One region of the Bradyrhizobium sp. KZN70725 genome, then DNA from elsewhere that is predicted to be linked to it. Evidence: riboswitches for the same ligand, from Rfam matches in the RefSeq annotation. Region 1 holds a riboswitch; each other region holds the start of a gene.
What was found. Region 1 has a riboswitch for cobalamin ahead of ACZBJS_RS28115 (ribonucleoside-diphosphate reductase subunit alpha). Riboswitches for the same ligand answer to the same signal wherever they lie in the genome.
Positions count from the first base shown of each region.

Region 1 (4,377 bases):
GTGACACGATCCGACGCCCAATCCTTGAGGTCGGAGCCGAGCGGAACCTCCTCGCCCATCCAATGGGTCTGCTGCTGACGTTTCCAGAACTCGTAAGCCCAGCCATAGCGATCAACGTCATAGCTTCCGGTCGAGTCCAGGAGGCCGACCCGTCCCTTGCCGATCAACGTGCGCGGATCGACAGCCGAGAGGTCAATCACTGACATGCAAGGCACTCCTCATAGTCGGTGCGCTGCGGCTGCGGTCGTTCCGCCTCGTCACGGCCGCTGATTTTGCCGGCGAACGCTGCGCGCGAGATCGACTTCGAACGGCAGTAATAGAGGCTTTTCAATCCGCGCTCCCATGCCGTCCAATGCAGCATATGGAGATCCCACTTATCGACGTCGGCCGCCAGATAGAGGTTGATCGATTGGCTCTGGCAGATGAACGGCGCGCGGTCGGCGGCGAGCTCGATGATCCAGCGCTGGTCAATCTCGAAAGCGGTGCGAAAGATCGCTTTCTCGTGCTCCGAGAGGATGTCGAGATGAGCGACCGATCCCTCGTGCGCTATGATCGACTGCCATATCGCCGGGGTGTTGGCGCCTTTGGCCGTGAGTACCCTGGCGAGATGCGGATTGCGCACCGAGATGGCGCCAGACAATGTCTTATGGGTGTAAATGTTGGCCGGGACTGGCTCGATGCAAGCGCTCGCGCCGCCGCAGATAATGCTGATCGAGGCGGTCGGCGCAATTGCGATCTTATGGCTAAATCGCGCCATCACGCCGCGTTCCAGCGCATCCGGGCAAGGGCCGCGCTCGCGAGCGAGCGTCACCGACGCCGCGTCGGCATCCCGCCGGATTTTCCGGAACATGTTCAGATTGAACGACTTGGCCAGAGCGCTCTCCATCGGAATGCCCTTGGCCTGAAGGAACGAGTGCAAGCCCATGACGCCTAGGCCGACGGAGCGCTCGCGTAGGGCAGCATAGCGGGCACGCCTCATGCCCTCCGGCGCCACCGTGATGAAGTGGGTGAGCACGTTGTCAAGGAAACGCATGATGTCTTCGATGAAGCCCGGCTCCTCGCTCCACCGGTCCCATGTCTCGAGATTGAGCGATGAGAGACAGCACACCGCGGTGCGCTCCTCGTCGCGATGATCGATGCCGGTCGGCAGGGTAATTTCGCTGCACAAATTGGAGGTCGAGACCTTGAGGCCGAGGTCGCGCTGGTGCTTGGGAAGGGCGCGGTTCACGGTGTCGATGAACAAGAGATAAGGCTCGCCGGTCTGCAGCCGGTTCTCGAGGATACGTTGCCACAGCTGGCGAGCATCGATCTCGCGAACCATTTCGCTGGTCTTTGGACTGCGAAGCGCGAACGCTGTCCCGGCTCGCACGGCATGCATAAATTCGTCAGTAACGTTGATGCCGTGATGCAGGTTGAGGCTCTTACGATTGAAGTCGCCGGACGCCTTCCGGATCTCAAGGAACTCCTCTATCTCGGGATGTTGGACATCGAGATAGACTGCCGCCGAGCCGCGCCGCAACGAGCCTTGACTGATCGCCAGCGTCAGGCCGTCCATGACGTGGATAAACGGGATGATGCCCGAGGTGACACCGCCCTTAACCTTCTCGCCGATCGAGCGAACATTCCCCCAGTAGGTACCGATGCCGCCGCCGTTGGAGGCAAGCCAGACGTTCTCGTTCCAGGCGCCGACAATACCTTCGAGCGAATCCGAGACCGAATTGAGGAAGCATGAAATGGGTAGACCACGCAAGCTGCCGCCATTCGAGAGCACCGGCGTCGCCGGCATGAACCACAGTCGAGACATTGCATCATATAGACGCTGAGCATGTGCAACATCGTCCGCAAACGCGCACGATACCCGCGCAAAAATGTCCTGGACGCCTTCGCCGGCGAGCAGATAACGGTCGGTCAATGTCAGCTTGCCGAACGATGTCAGGAGGCTGTCGCGCGATCGATCAAGGGCAAGGTCAGACGGCTTTGGAGCTGGCGCGAGGGGACGCGGCAGCGGAGCCAGCGATGGAGGCGGCGCAACAGACCGCTGAAGCGGGGCAAGCGCTGCCTGTGCTTGCGCTGCCCGCACACTGGATGGTGTAACGAGATGACCCTGCTGATCGAAATCAAAAGACGGCGACATCGGCAACCCCGCGATGTTTGGAGCCGGGGCCACGGACGACTTGCAGGAGACAAACGTCCCTCAGTGCAAGCGCTCCACCGGGGCACCCCGCCCGAGGACGTTTGTTCTGTCGCGGCAGGTCTCCTGGCTTGCGGGTCGCTGCGGCTGTCGACCTTCCCGGCGCGTTTCTGCGCCAGTGGCCCATGATGACAACCGCTCACCGCTTACAGTTGCGGGGGCAGCCCCGGAGTAGCCGTTCGGCGCACCGGGTTCCCTCTTAGCTTCCTGTCCTACAAGATAAAGGATGGAAGAACCATGACAGATCTACATCTAGGCGTCACTTGCCGAGATTCGTCAAGTCTCGTTTGGGGTACATCAAGCTTCAGAAGAGGACACCGCGAAGTCAATGAATGGAGCGGCCGACGCCGAGCACCGGTATGTTCCGCTATCCATACACGTCCACCTGTGGCTGTTCAGGCAAATCAATCCAGAAATCCAGCCGACCATTCATCAGTCTATGCTGATCTGGAACGTAGACCCTACCAAAGGCTCTGAGACCGTTTTTTCCGTTCCGATGAGTATGAGCGGATCTTCAGCTCAAGATCTTCGAAGCTATCAGCGTCAACGATCCAGATGAAATCGTGTCTAAGGCGCTGGAAAGCTATCATGCACGTAGCCGACGCAGTCAGCTCCTCGACGCACGACGCTCCCCGTGCGATCTCGCTGCTCGAACGGCTGAGGGCCTTGAAGAACACGAAAGCTCATCGAGCTCGCAGCGGCTAAGCCGCTGTAAGCGCGACGAAACCGGCTCCCTTCGTGAATTTACCGTCGGCGCAAGCCTTGTCTCACAATGAAGGAGCAGGTCCGCGGCGGCGCGTCCCACCGAGATCGCCTGGTCAATATCTTTCTAGCCAGTATAGCTGCTGTTCGGCGCGCATAGCAGATCGATTTGGTCGCGGCGCATCTAGGTCGCCGCCCTTCTGATCAATTCGGCACGCGCCCGGTGCATGTTTGTAGCGGACCAATTGTCTGGCCCATTCTCGCGATCTGCCGATAAAGGCTTCGCCTACTGTTCGGTGCCCAAAGAAGTCAGGTTGGTCCTACTCGGCCGCGTCCATCAGGATTTCCGGATCGTCGCGCCTCTCATCGCGACCCAGAGCACTCTTCGCAACACGCGAAAGCCTCCAGGGCCGTGCTGGATCACGCCCGACGCGCTTGAATCGTACCCGACGTCATGTTGCAGGATTCGGCGCAAGCCACGACTGTTTGGCAAACAAGCTTGGCATTTCGGACGCGATCGGAACAACGTATGTCGCCTCTGGGCGGTCCCATGTCGGCGATTGACTGCTCGGTCCGGCGACACGGAGATGATGTGGTCCTCAGGATCGAGCCCCCCCGGAGCCCGATTTGCGGCTCTCCTCGACAACATCAAGAGCTGTCGAGCTGACGTGTTTCTGGAGGAAAGGAGGATGCTAGGCGCAGACATGGTGGTAGGCGGCAATCGACACCCAGAGAGAGGAGCGCCGGACTGGTCCTCCTGTACCCTGTTGTCGAAACCAGCGTGGCAAGGCACGGGCTTCATTCAAGGCATCTCGCCCAACGTCCAAACTCCGGTTGCGATCGTTTCAGGCAAGGCGCGACGCCGCGTTAGCTGCGCTCGATCTGCGGCAATTGCCTGCTCCGGCACCTGAAAGGACCAGATACATGACGGCATACCCTAGGGTCTTACAAGAGTTGCGTGTGGTTGAGCCCGGCCATCGGGTATTGGAGATAACCACGACCACCGGCTGCATCGTCAGATGTTCTTATTGCTCCCAGGACAAGTTTGCAGATCGCCAAAGGCCCGTATCCCAAGCCAAGCATCTGGGTGTTCAGGATTTCAAGCAATGTCTCTCACGCGTACCGACAGCTACTGGCATTAGTTTTTCCGGATATTCGGAGCCCTGGTTGCATCCGCATTGCAGCACGATGGTTGAGCATGCTTACGCACGCGGCCACGACGTCCGGATCTTCACGACCCTTGTTGGAATGAACGGGACTGACGTTCGACGCCTGCAAATGCTCCGGTTCAAGACTTTCGTCGTGCACGTTCCCGACGACGGCACTTATATGAACAGCCGCCTCGTCGGAAAAAACTACATCAATGTCATGCGCCGACTGATTGAGGCAAACATTCCCTCGATTCAATTTGTGATCCTGGGTAAAATCCATCCTGATCTAGCCGATGTAATCCCCGCCAAAAAGCTGCAACGCTTGCGGCCGCT
Region 1 is NZ_JBUYWT010000035.1:80,577-84,953, reverse strand. Features, by position in the region: gene ACZBJS_RS28120 (ribonucleotide-diphosphate reductase subunit beta) at 1-206, opposite strand, end outside; gene ACZBJS_RS28115 (ribonucleoside-diphosphate reductase subunit alpha) at 197-2,134, opposite strand; cobalamin riboswitch at 2,231-2,446, opposite strand; gene ACZBJS_RS28110 (radical SAM/SPASM domain-containing protein) at 3,818-4,377, shown strand, end outside.

Region 2 (4,377 bases), on a different contig from region 1:
ATCGGTCGCGCCGTGCGGATAGCGGCCGAGCGCGACGATGTCGCGCGCCGGCAGCGGCCAGTGCACCATGTGCCCCTGCGGCAGATAGGCGAAACGCTTCGCGCGCTCGCGCAGCGGCAGCGACGCCAGCGGATCGCCGCCGATCCGGATCTCGCCGCCCGACGAAATCAGCCCGGCCAGTGCACGCAGCAGCGTGGTCTTGCCGGCGCCGTTCGGGCCGACCAGCGCGACCAGATGGCCCGACGGCAGCGACAGCGAGACATCGTGCAGCACCTTGCGGCTGCCGAGCGAGGCATTGAGCGCCGCGGCGGAGAGCAGCGTCATGCCACGCCTCCGCCGAGCGCGCGGCGCTCGCGCATGATCAGATAGAGGAAGAACGGCACGCCGATGATCGAGGTCAGCACGCCGACCTTGATGTCCGAGGTTGAAGGAATGATGCGCACCGCGATGTCGGCGGCGAGCAGCAGCGCCGAGCCGGTGAGCGCGCTCGGCACCAAGAGCCGCGCCGGATCGTGACCGATCACGGGACGCATCAGATGCGGCGCGACGAGGCCGATGAAACCGATCGTGCCGGTGACTGCGACCGCGCCGCCGACGCCGAGCGCCACGCCCGTGATCACGAAGAGCCGCAACCGCCCGACGTCGACGCCGAGGCTCTGCGCCGCCTCCTCGCCAAGCGTCAGCGCGCGGAAGGCGCTCGCCTGGCTGAGCAGGATGGCGGCGCCCGCGACGATGAAGGGCAGCGCCAGCGCCACGTGCTGGAAGCTGCGGTCCTCCAGCGAGCCGAGCAGCCAGAACGCGATCTCCAGCACCACAAACGGATTGCTCGAGAGATTCATCACCAGTGCGGTCGCGGCTCCCGCAAAGCTCGAGATCGCGAGCCCAGCGAGGATCAGGATCAACAGCCCGGCATTGCGGCCGGCGATCGCAAGCAGCGCGAACACCGAGCCGAACGCGGCGATGATCGCCACCACCGGCAGCGCGTAGGAGCGCACATCGGCGAGGCCCAGCGCGATCACCAGCACCGCGCCGAACGCCGCCGATTGCGGCGCGCCGAATAGCGACGGCGAGGCCAGCGGATTGCGCAGCAGCCCTTGCAGCGCCGCACCGGACAGCCCGAGAATGCCGCCGATCGCAAATGCCAGGATGGTGCGCGGCAGGCGGATCTCGCGCACGATCACCTGCGCCACATCGCTGCTGCCGCCGAACAGCGCCTCGACCACCGCGAGCGGCGACAGCCGCACCGGCCCGATGCCGAGCGAGAGCACGCACAACAGGACCACGAGCGCGAGCAGCGCCGCCGTGGCGCCCCACCGGCGCCGCGCCGCGACCTCGGCCGCCAAGGCAAAATCCTGCACGCTCATCGGATCCATGCTCTTACAGCGATCGCCGTGGCAGACAAGCGACACTCGACAAAAACCGTGGCCGCGCGGCCGCCGCCCGACTTCCGCCGGATTGACTTTGCTACCCGGCCGAACCCTAGATGAACATGACGGTTCTTTCATGAGATGAAAAGGGAATGCGGTACGGGGAAACTTCCCCAACGCCGCGGCTGCCCCCGCAACTGTATGCGGTGAATCCTTCGTCACAGGCCACTGGGAATCTCGGTCCTGGGAAGGCGACGAAGGGTAACGACCCGCGAGCCAGGAGACCTGCCGTCAGCCGTGGTCACACGCGATGCTGCCGGTCGGGGAGTACAGGCATGAGCTTCACCTGATGCTGTGAGCACGATGGTGAGACTGGTTCGCGGTGACGTGCCACTGACGTTGCCGAGGCCTTGCTTATGTTCTCCTTCCCTTTCCATCGGCGGCGCCGCGCGCTTCTGCTCGCGTCGACGATGATCGCGCCGGCGACGATGCTCGCGCCGGCATTCCTTGTCTCCGCAGCGCGGGCGCAGGAGGCACCCGCTCCCGATCAGCTGCCGGCGATCGAAGTCACCAAGCCGGGCGACCAGAACGTCACGCGCGCCAGGCCGGCCGCTGACGAAGCGCCGGCGCCGCGACGCCCGGCGCCGGGCACCTCGCAAGGCAACAATACAGGCAGCGGAGCCGGATCGGGCACGATAGGGACCGGTGTGGCCACCGGAACGGGCGGCACCGGCGGCCGCCAGTTCGCCGGCATTGTCGGCACCTCCTCGGCCGTGATCACCGCCGACGACATCGCGCATTCGCCGGTGCAGTCGTTACCCGAGATCCTCGCGCAGGTGCCGGGCGTGCAGCTGCAAACGCCCTATGGCGGACCGAACGGCGCCAAGACGTCGGTCGACCTGCGCGGCTTCGGCGCATTCGCGACCGACAATACGCTGTTCCTGCTCAACGGCCGCCGCCTCAACGACGTCGACAAGGCCGGCTTCGACCTCACCACGATTCCGCTCGATTCGATCGAGCGCATCGAGATCACGCGCGGCAACAGCGGCGCGGTGCTTTACGGCGACAATGCGGTGGGCGGCGTCGTCAACATCATCACCAAGACCGGCGTCGGCGGCCCGCCGACGACGATGCGGGCCGAGGCCGGAGCTGGCTCGTTCAACACCCGCATGGCCGCGGTCTCCGCAGCGCTCAATTCCGGACCGTGGTCCACCTCGTTCTACGGCAATGGCATCAAGTCCGACGGCTACCGCGTCAACAATGCGCTCGACCAGCGCAACGCCGTCGGCAACATCAACTACACGACGCCTGATCTCACCGCCTTCCTGACCGTCACCGGCAGCGACCAGAAGCTCGGCCTACCCGGCGGACGGCTGGTCGATCCGTCGATCGGCGTGAACGAGCTGCTCACCGATCGCCGCGGCGCCGCGACGCCCTTCGACTATGCCAACCAGCAGACCGCCAGCGTCACCGCCGGCTTCACCAAGACGCTGATGAACGGCGTCGACCTCATCGTCGACGGCGGCTGGCGGCAGCGCGAGACGCAGAGCGGCTTCTTCGGCACGATGCCGACCATCAGCTTCGCTTCGACCTACAATGATGCCGCGCTGCAGACCTGGTCGCTGACGCCGCGGCTCAGCGTCAAGAATGTGATGCTGGGCGTGCCGTCGACGATCCTGACCGGCATCGACTATTACGATTCGAGCTTCCGCGAGGCGCGCGGCGCCTATCAGGGCGTCGACCCGTTCCACATCTACAATATCGAGCAGCAGAGCGTGGCCGGCTATTGGCAACATACGCTGGGCCTGTTGCCAACGACCGACATCTCCTACGGCGCGCGCGTCCAGAATACCAGCATCTCGGCGCGCGATCGCTACGACCCGAATGCGCCATTCGCGTTCGACACGCAGGCGGCACCGCTCGACAGCAACGAGACGCAATACGCCCTGCATGTCGGCGCCGAGCATCGCCTGACCGACACCTTCTCGGTGTTCGGCCGCGCGGCGCGCGCGTTCCGCACGCCCGATGTCGACGAGCGCGTCGCATCCGGACCGTCGTTCGATCCGCTGACCTTCGCCCCGATCCCGCAGAATTTCCAGCTCAAGACCCAGACCTCGCAGGATGTCGAGGGCGGCTTCCGGGTCAAGACCAACCTGTTTCAGGTCCAGACCAGCGTCTATCTGATGGATCTCGAGAACGAGATCCATTTCAACCCGGTGCTGTTCTTCAACACCAACCTCGACCCCACCCGCCGCTGTGGCTCGGAAACCAGTGCCTCGCTCAAGTTCAGCGATACGGTGACCCTGCGCGGCGGCATGGCGATCACCCGCGCGGTGTTCCGCGAAGGCATCTGGACCGGCAACGACGTGCCGCTGGTGTCGCGCTACACCGGCAATCTCGGCGTCACCTGGAATATCTGGCAGAACTATCTGGTGCTCGACGCCACGGTGCGGGCCTGGAGCTCGCGCATCATGGACAACGATCAGGCCAACACCCAGAGCCGGATTCCCGGCAACGCCACCGCCGATATCAAGCTGAGCGGGCAAGTTGACCGCTTCTTCTGGTCACTGAGCGTGAACAACCTGTTCAACGCGCTCTATTACGACTACGCCATCGCGAGCACGTTCACCGAAGGCCGCTTCTCGGCCTATCCGCTGCCCGGCCGCACCTACATGGTAAAGGCCGGCGCGACGTTTTAGAGCGTGAACCGGTGGGGCGGGTCTGCCCCGCGCACCGTCTCCGAACATTACAAACGCACCGAAACTGGGGTAGAGTTCCGGCAGCTGATTTGACCCGCGCAGGGGAAACGCATGGCCAAGGCCGGGAAGCAGACCAAGGGCGGCACGAAGATCAAGGACAAGACCGACGACAAGTCGAAGAAGCCTCCGCCACCCGCAGCGTTGCAGGACGACGAGTACTATGAGGACGGCGACATCGCCACGCCGAAGCTCGACCGCTACGGCAATGATGACGAGCCGTTGTGAGGCCCGGCGAATATCGATCCACAGAT
Region 2 is NZ_JBUYWT010000057.1:13,191-17,567, forward strand. Features, by position in the region: gene ACZBJS_RS34580 (ABC transporter ATP-binding protein) at 1-324, opposite strand, end outside; gene ACZBJS_RS34585 (FecCD family ABC transporter permease) at 321-1,364, opposite strand; cobalamin riboswitch at 1,477-1,674, shown strand; gene ACZBJS_RS34590 (TonB-dependent receptor) at 1,784-4,066, shown strand; gene ACZBJS_RS34595 (hypothetical protein) at 4,178-4,351, shown strand.
Region 2: it holds a riboswitch for cobalamin, as region 1 does, so the genes downstream of both, ACZBJS_RS34590 (TonB-dependent receptor) here and ACZBJS_RS28115 (ribonucleoside-diphosphate reductase subunit alpha) in region 1, are expected to answer to the same signal.

Region 3 (4,377 bases), on a different contig from region 1:
CGCGCGATGCGCTGCGCGCACGCCGGATCGAGCTTGGCCTCAGCATCGCCTCGCTTGGTCCGTGAAGGATGACATGTGGCGCGCTGGCGAGAGCGGATGTGTCTTTTTGTACCAGTTCCGCCGCGGCTACTCTCCTGAATAGGCAAGAGCCATCCTGATGCCTGGCTTTCTTAATTGGGCTTGCAGGCCGGAGAGAGGCTCGCCTCCTGTCGGCATAGCTGGACGCGTCAATTTTCCAGCGCATGGGTCCTGCTTTGGCCCGAGGCGCTCAGCGCTCAAGGAGTAGCGCTGCCATCCTGATCATTTGTCGAGGCCTTTCGCACCCCCTCCAATGTGTCCCGTTCGTTTGGCTCTATGTGATGGAACCAGGCGCCGGGAGGAAAAGTCGCAATCCTCTTGGCAAGGAAAGATTGCGGCTCCCAATCGTGTCCCTCGCGCTTGACGAAGGTGATGACCCCATTTTCGGTAAAGTAGCGAGGGCCTGGTATGTTGCAGTTCACCAACAGCAGAACGCGCCACCGGTGCGCTTTTTCCGTTGGCTTGTCATTCGCCGCCGTAACGTAATCCACGACAACAGGTTCGATAATATGACAGCGGCCGTGCCGGAGAAGATCTCCGAGCTTGCCCTGCGCGGTCGTCACAAAGTTGAAATTGACCGGATTATGCAGAAAACGAAGGTTTGCGTCGTTTTCGCCGTCGGTGACTTCACTGGCGATGAGCGAAAGCGCCAGGGCGTGCCAGCCGAGTTCGATGGGCTTTGCATAGGGAGACGCAACTTCAATCTTTCCGTCGGTCCCGATCTTCCAGGTAATAAGGTAATGTTCGTCTGATTTGTTATCCTGATGTCTGGTCCAGGAAAGATAAACATACTCAGTGTGGTCGATGCCTTCGGCGATTCCCCAGTTTCGAGGGACGAAGTGCGCCACTTTCGAGACTTTCGAGACAATGTGCTCGATTGTCTCACCATTTCGTGCTCGCCAGGTTGACTTGACTCGTTCGACGAGCGCGTTTTCGCCGGCTCGCGCACTGTTGCCCGTCGCAACCAGCCCAGCAAGGAAAATCAGCGATTGACAGAGACAGAGCACGCCTCTTGCAGACATTCTCTTCATAACGGCCGGACCATCGGTTTTTCATCCACACGTCAAAGCGGGCAGCCTTCAATGCTATCCTCGATTGGAAGAAGTTAGCGGCAACGTGACACGGGCGCCTGCCGATGTCCCGCGCGAGCAGGCGCTGTCCCCTCGATGTCACGCGCCGCTAACTTCAGTGGGCCAGCCACAACCTCAATTTGCTGTGCTGGACCTGCCCAGGAGGAGAAGCCTGGGCACCCCTGAGCTTGCATCCTTCGTGCCAGGAAATAGCCGGCAAATCGCGCCAGATTATTGCAATGTTTGTTGGCTTTCCGACGGCGCTCGTTTCAATGTTTCCATTCAGCCGATCCGCGCGGGCCGGTTCAGCTTTTGTCGCGCCGATCTTCGAGAGGCGCAGGCGAAAGCCGCTGCCGATTTACGGATGAGAAATCGGGAGGCACCGTTGAAAGCTGTTGAACCGTCCGGTGTGCTCACCCGAACGCCCAGCGATCTCTATCAGCCGATCTCTATCGGCTCGTAATTGATAATAAGCAAAAGTCGCTCGTCACCGCCGGGCGTGCGGAATCGTTCGAAAGCGCGTCGTCAGGCAGGCACATGATATGGCGCGCGCGTTTCTGCCTACGCGCACGATGGTTCGATCTGGTTAATCGTCCAGCTGCCTCGGCCAAGCATTCATGGTTGGATGAGCCGCTGTTTCCAATCGCGGCGGCCGGCAAGCGAGAAACGATCAAGTCGCGCTAACTTCCTCTCGCGTCGCTCAACATTCTCGAGAGCCTCTGTCTGACGGGTTGATTCATGAACGCTTTCACCAACCACCCGAACAGGCCGACCGCAAAGACGGTGACAGCAAAGACGCCGACGGCGCTCCAAACAGCCATTTTCATTGCGGGTCCCAGTGTTCGTTGAGGCGAATCGATATGCGTGCCCGAGTATTATCGGCATGAGAGGCCGCAAATCGCCTACCAAGATTGGTTGGCTCGTAGATCAACATGCGCGCCGAGTATGCTGATGAAACTTGCGCAGGTGTTTTGCCCTGGCGGCGGTTCATGGCTGTCGAGAGACAGGACGCCGGCACGCCGGAAGCGCCGCGACTCGCGCCTTCGACAATTCTTTTCGACACGTATATTTGGAGAGAGCTTCCAATCGTGGTCAACTTTCGACGTTAAATGGCCATGTGAGTCACCGATGGCGGCATTGAAGTGAGAGAGTCATCTGAGAGGTTGACGGAAGCGGTCTGTTGCCGATAATCGATATAGTAGAGGTTCTCCGGTCCCGCTGGATTCGGAGCTAAGAGGGAAGCCGGTGAACAGGCCGGCGCTGCCCCCGCAACTGTAAGCGGCGAGCCGCTGTCCAACAAAGTCACTGAAGCCCGTGCGGCTTCGGGAAGGCCGGACAGCGGCGATGACCCGCGAGCCAGGAGACCTGCCTCGACCACATATACGTCCACGGGCGGGGTGTCCCGGTGGTGCGCCAAGCAGCCGCCGCTCGGGCGATCCTGCTTGCGTCCGCCATCGCCTTTGCCCCCAACTACGGGGTTAGCGCTATGTCTCTTCTCTCCCTTCCGGTTGCTACGCTTGGAACGCCTCGGATCGGCCCGAGGCGCGAGCTCAAACGCGCGCTTGAAAGTTACTGGGCCGGCGCAATTAGCGAACAGCAATTGCTCGAGGATGCAGCTGGCCTGCGTGCTGCGAACTGGGCCCGCCAAAAATCCCTCGGTGTCACCGTCATTCCGTCCAACGATTTCTCGTTGTACGACCAGGTGCTCGACACCTCCGTCATGGTTGGTGCCATTCCGGAAATCTACGCCTCGAAAACCGAACCGGTTTCGCTCAAGACGTACTTCGAGATGGCCCGCGGTTCACAGTGGGACCGCCAGACTGCGAGTTGCAGCCACGGATCGGGCGGATATGGCGCGCCCGCACAGGAAATGACCAAGTGGTTCGACACCAACTACCACTACATGGTCCCTGAATTTCATCGAGGACAGACGTTCCGCCTGTCCTCGCGAAAGCCTATCGAGGAGTACGAGGAAGCCAAAGCCCTCGGGTTCCAGACCCGCCCTGTGCTGATCGGGCCGGTCACATTCCTAAAGCTTGGCAAGAGTGCGGATCCTGCGTTCCAGCCGCTGTCGCTCCTGGATGAGCTGATACCGGTCTATGTCGAGGTTCTGCAGGAACTAGCCAAACGGGGAGCAAAGTGGGTTCAATGCGACGAGCCCTGCCTGGTTCTTGATCTGGAGGAGGGGGCGCGAAGATCTTTGCTACACGTCTACGATCGGCTCGCCAGGGAAGTACCGGACGTCAAGATCATGGTCGCGAGCTATTTCGGCGATCTCGGCGATAATCTGGACACAGCTTTGAACATGCCCGTCGCCGGACTGCACGTGGATTTGGTTCGCGCGCCGAACCTGTTGGGCCGGATCATTGCTGCCCGCCGAAGTGACCTCGTCATGTCCCTCGGCGTCATCGACGGACGAAATGTATGGCGCTCGAACCTGTCGACGCTCCGCCAGCAACTGGATCCCGCCATTGCCAAGCTTGGCAGGGATCGTGTCCAGATCGCTCCGTCCTGCTCGCTGCTTCATGTGCCCGTCGATGTTGAACTCGAGACCGGACTTGCATCCGATCTCAAGAGCTGGCTTGCCTTTTCGGTACAGAAGATGCGTGAGCTAGCAATCCTGGCGCGGGCGCTCGCGGGTGATCAGAATGTGGCTGAAAGTCTTGCTGAATCGCAGTCGGCCGTGTCCGTCCGCCGGACTTCACCAAAGATCCGTGATGCCAATCTCGCGGTGCGGATGCGAGCGATTGACGAGGCCATGCGCCGGCGCGCCAGCCCATTTGTCCGTCGGGCCGAGATCCAGCGCAAGCGCTTTGGACTACCCTCCTTTCCTACCACGACGATCGGATCCTTCCCGCAAACCTCTGAGGTCCGTAATGCCCGCGCAGCACATGCGCAAGGCGCGATGAGCGAAGAGCAATACCACAAGTTCCTCAAGGAGGAGACCGCGCGCGCTCTGCGTTGGCAGGAGGACATTGGTCTGGACGTCCTCGTGCACGGCGAGTTCGAGCGCAATGACATGGTGCAGTACTTCGGCGAGCAACTCGCCGGATTCGCATTTACCAGGAACGGTTGGGTACAATCCTATGGCTCGCGCTGTGTCAGGCCACCGATCCTGTTCGGCGATGTTTTGCGGCCCAAACCGATCACTGTAGATTGGTGGCTCTATGCGCAATCATTAACCCGCAAGCCGGTGAAGGCGATGTTGACCGGACCAGTAACAATATTG
Region 3 is NZ_JBUYWT010000084.1:13,791-18,167, forward strand. Features, by position in the region: gene ACZBJS_RS39030 (nodulate formation efficiency C protein) at 276-1,100, opposite strand; gene ACZBJS_RS39035 (hypothetical protein) at 1,174-1,611, shown strand; cobalamin riboswitch at 2,334-2,535, shown strand; gene metE (5-methyltetrahydropteroyltriglutamate--homocysteine S-methyltransferase) at 2,635-4,377, shown strand, end outside.
Region 3: it holds a riboswitch for cobalamin, as region 1 does, so the genes downstream of both, metE (5-methyltetrahydropteroyltriglutamate--homocysteine S-methyltransferase) here and ACZBJS_RS28115 (ribonucleoside-diphosphate reductase subunit alpha) in region 1, are expected to answer to the same signal.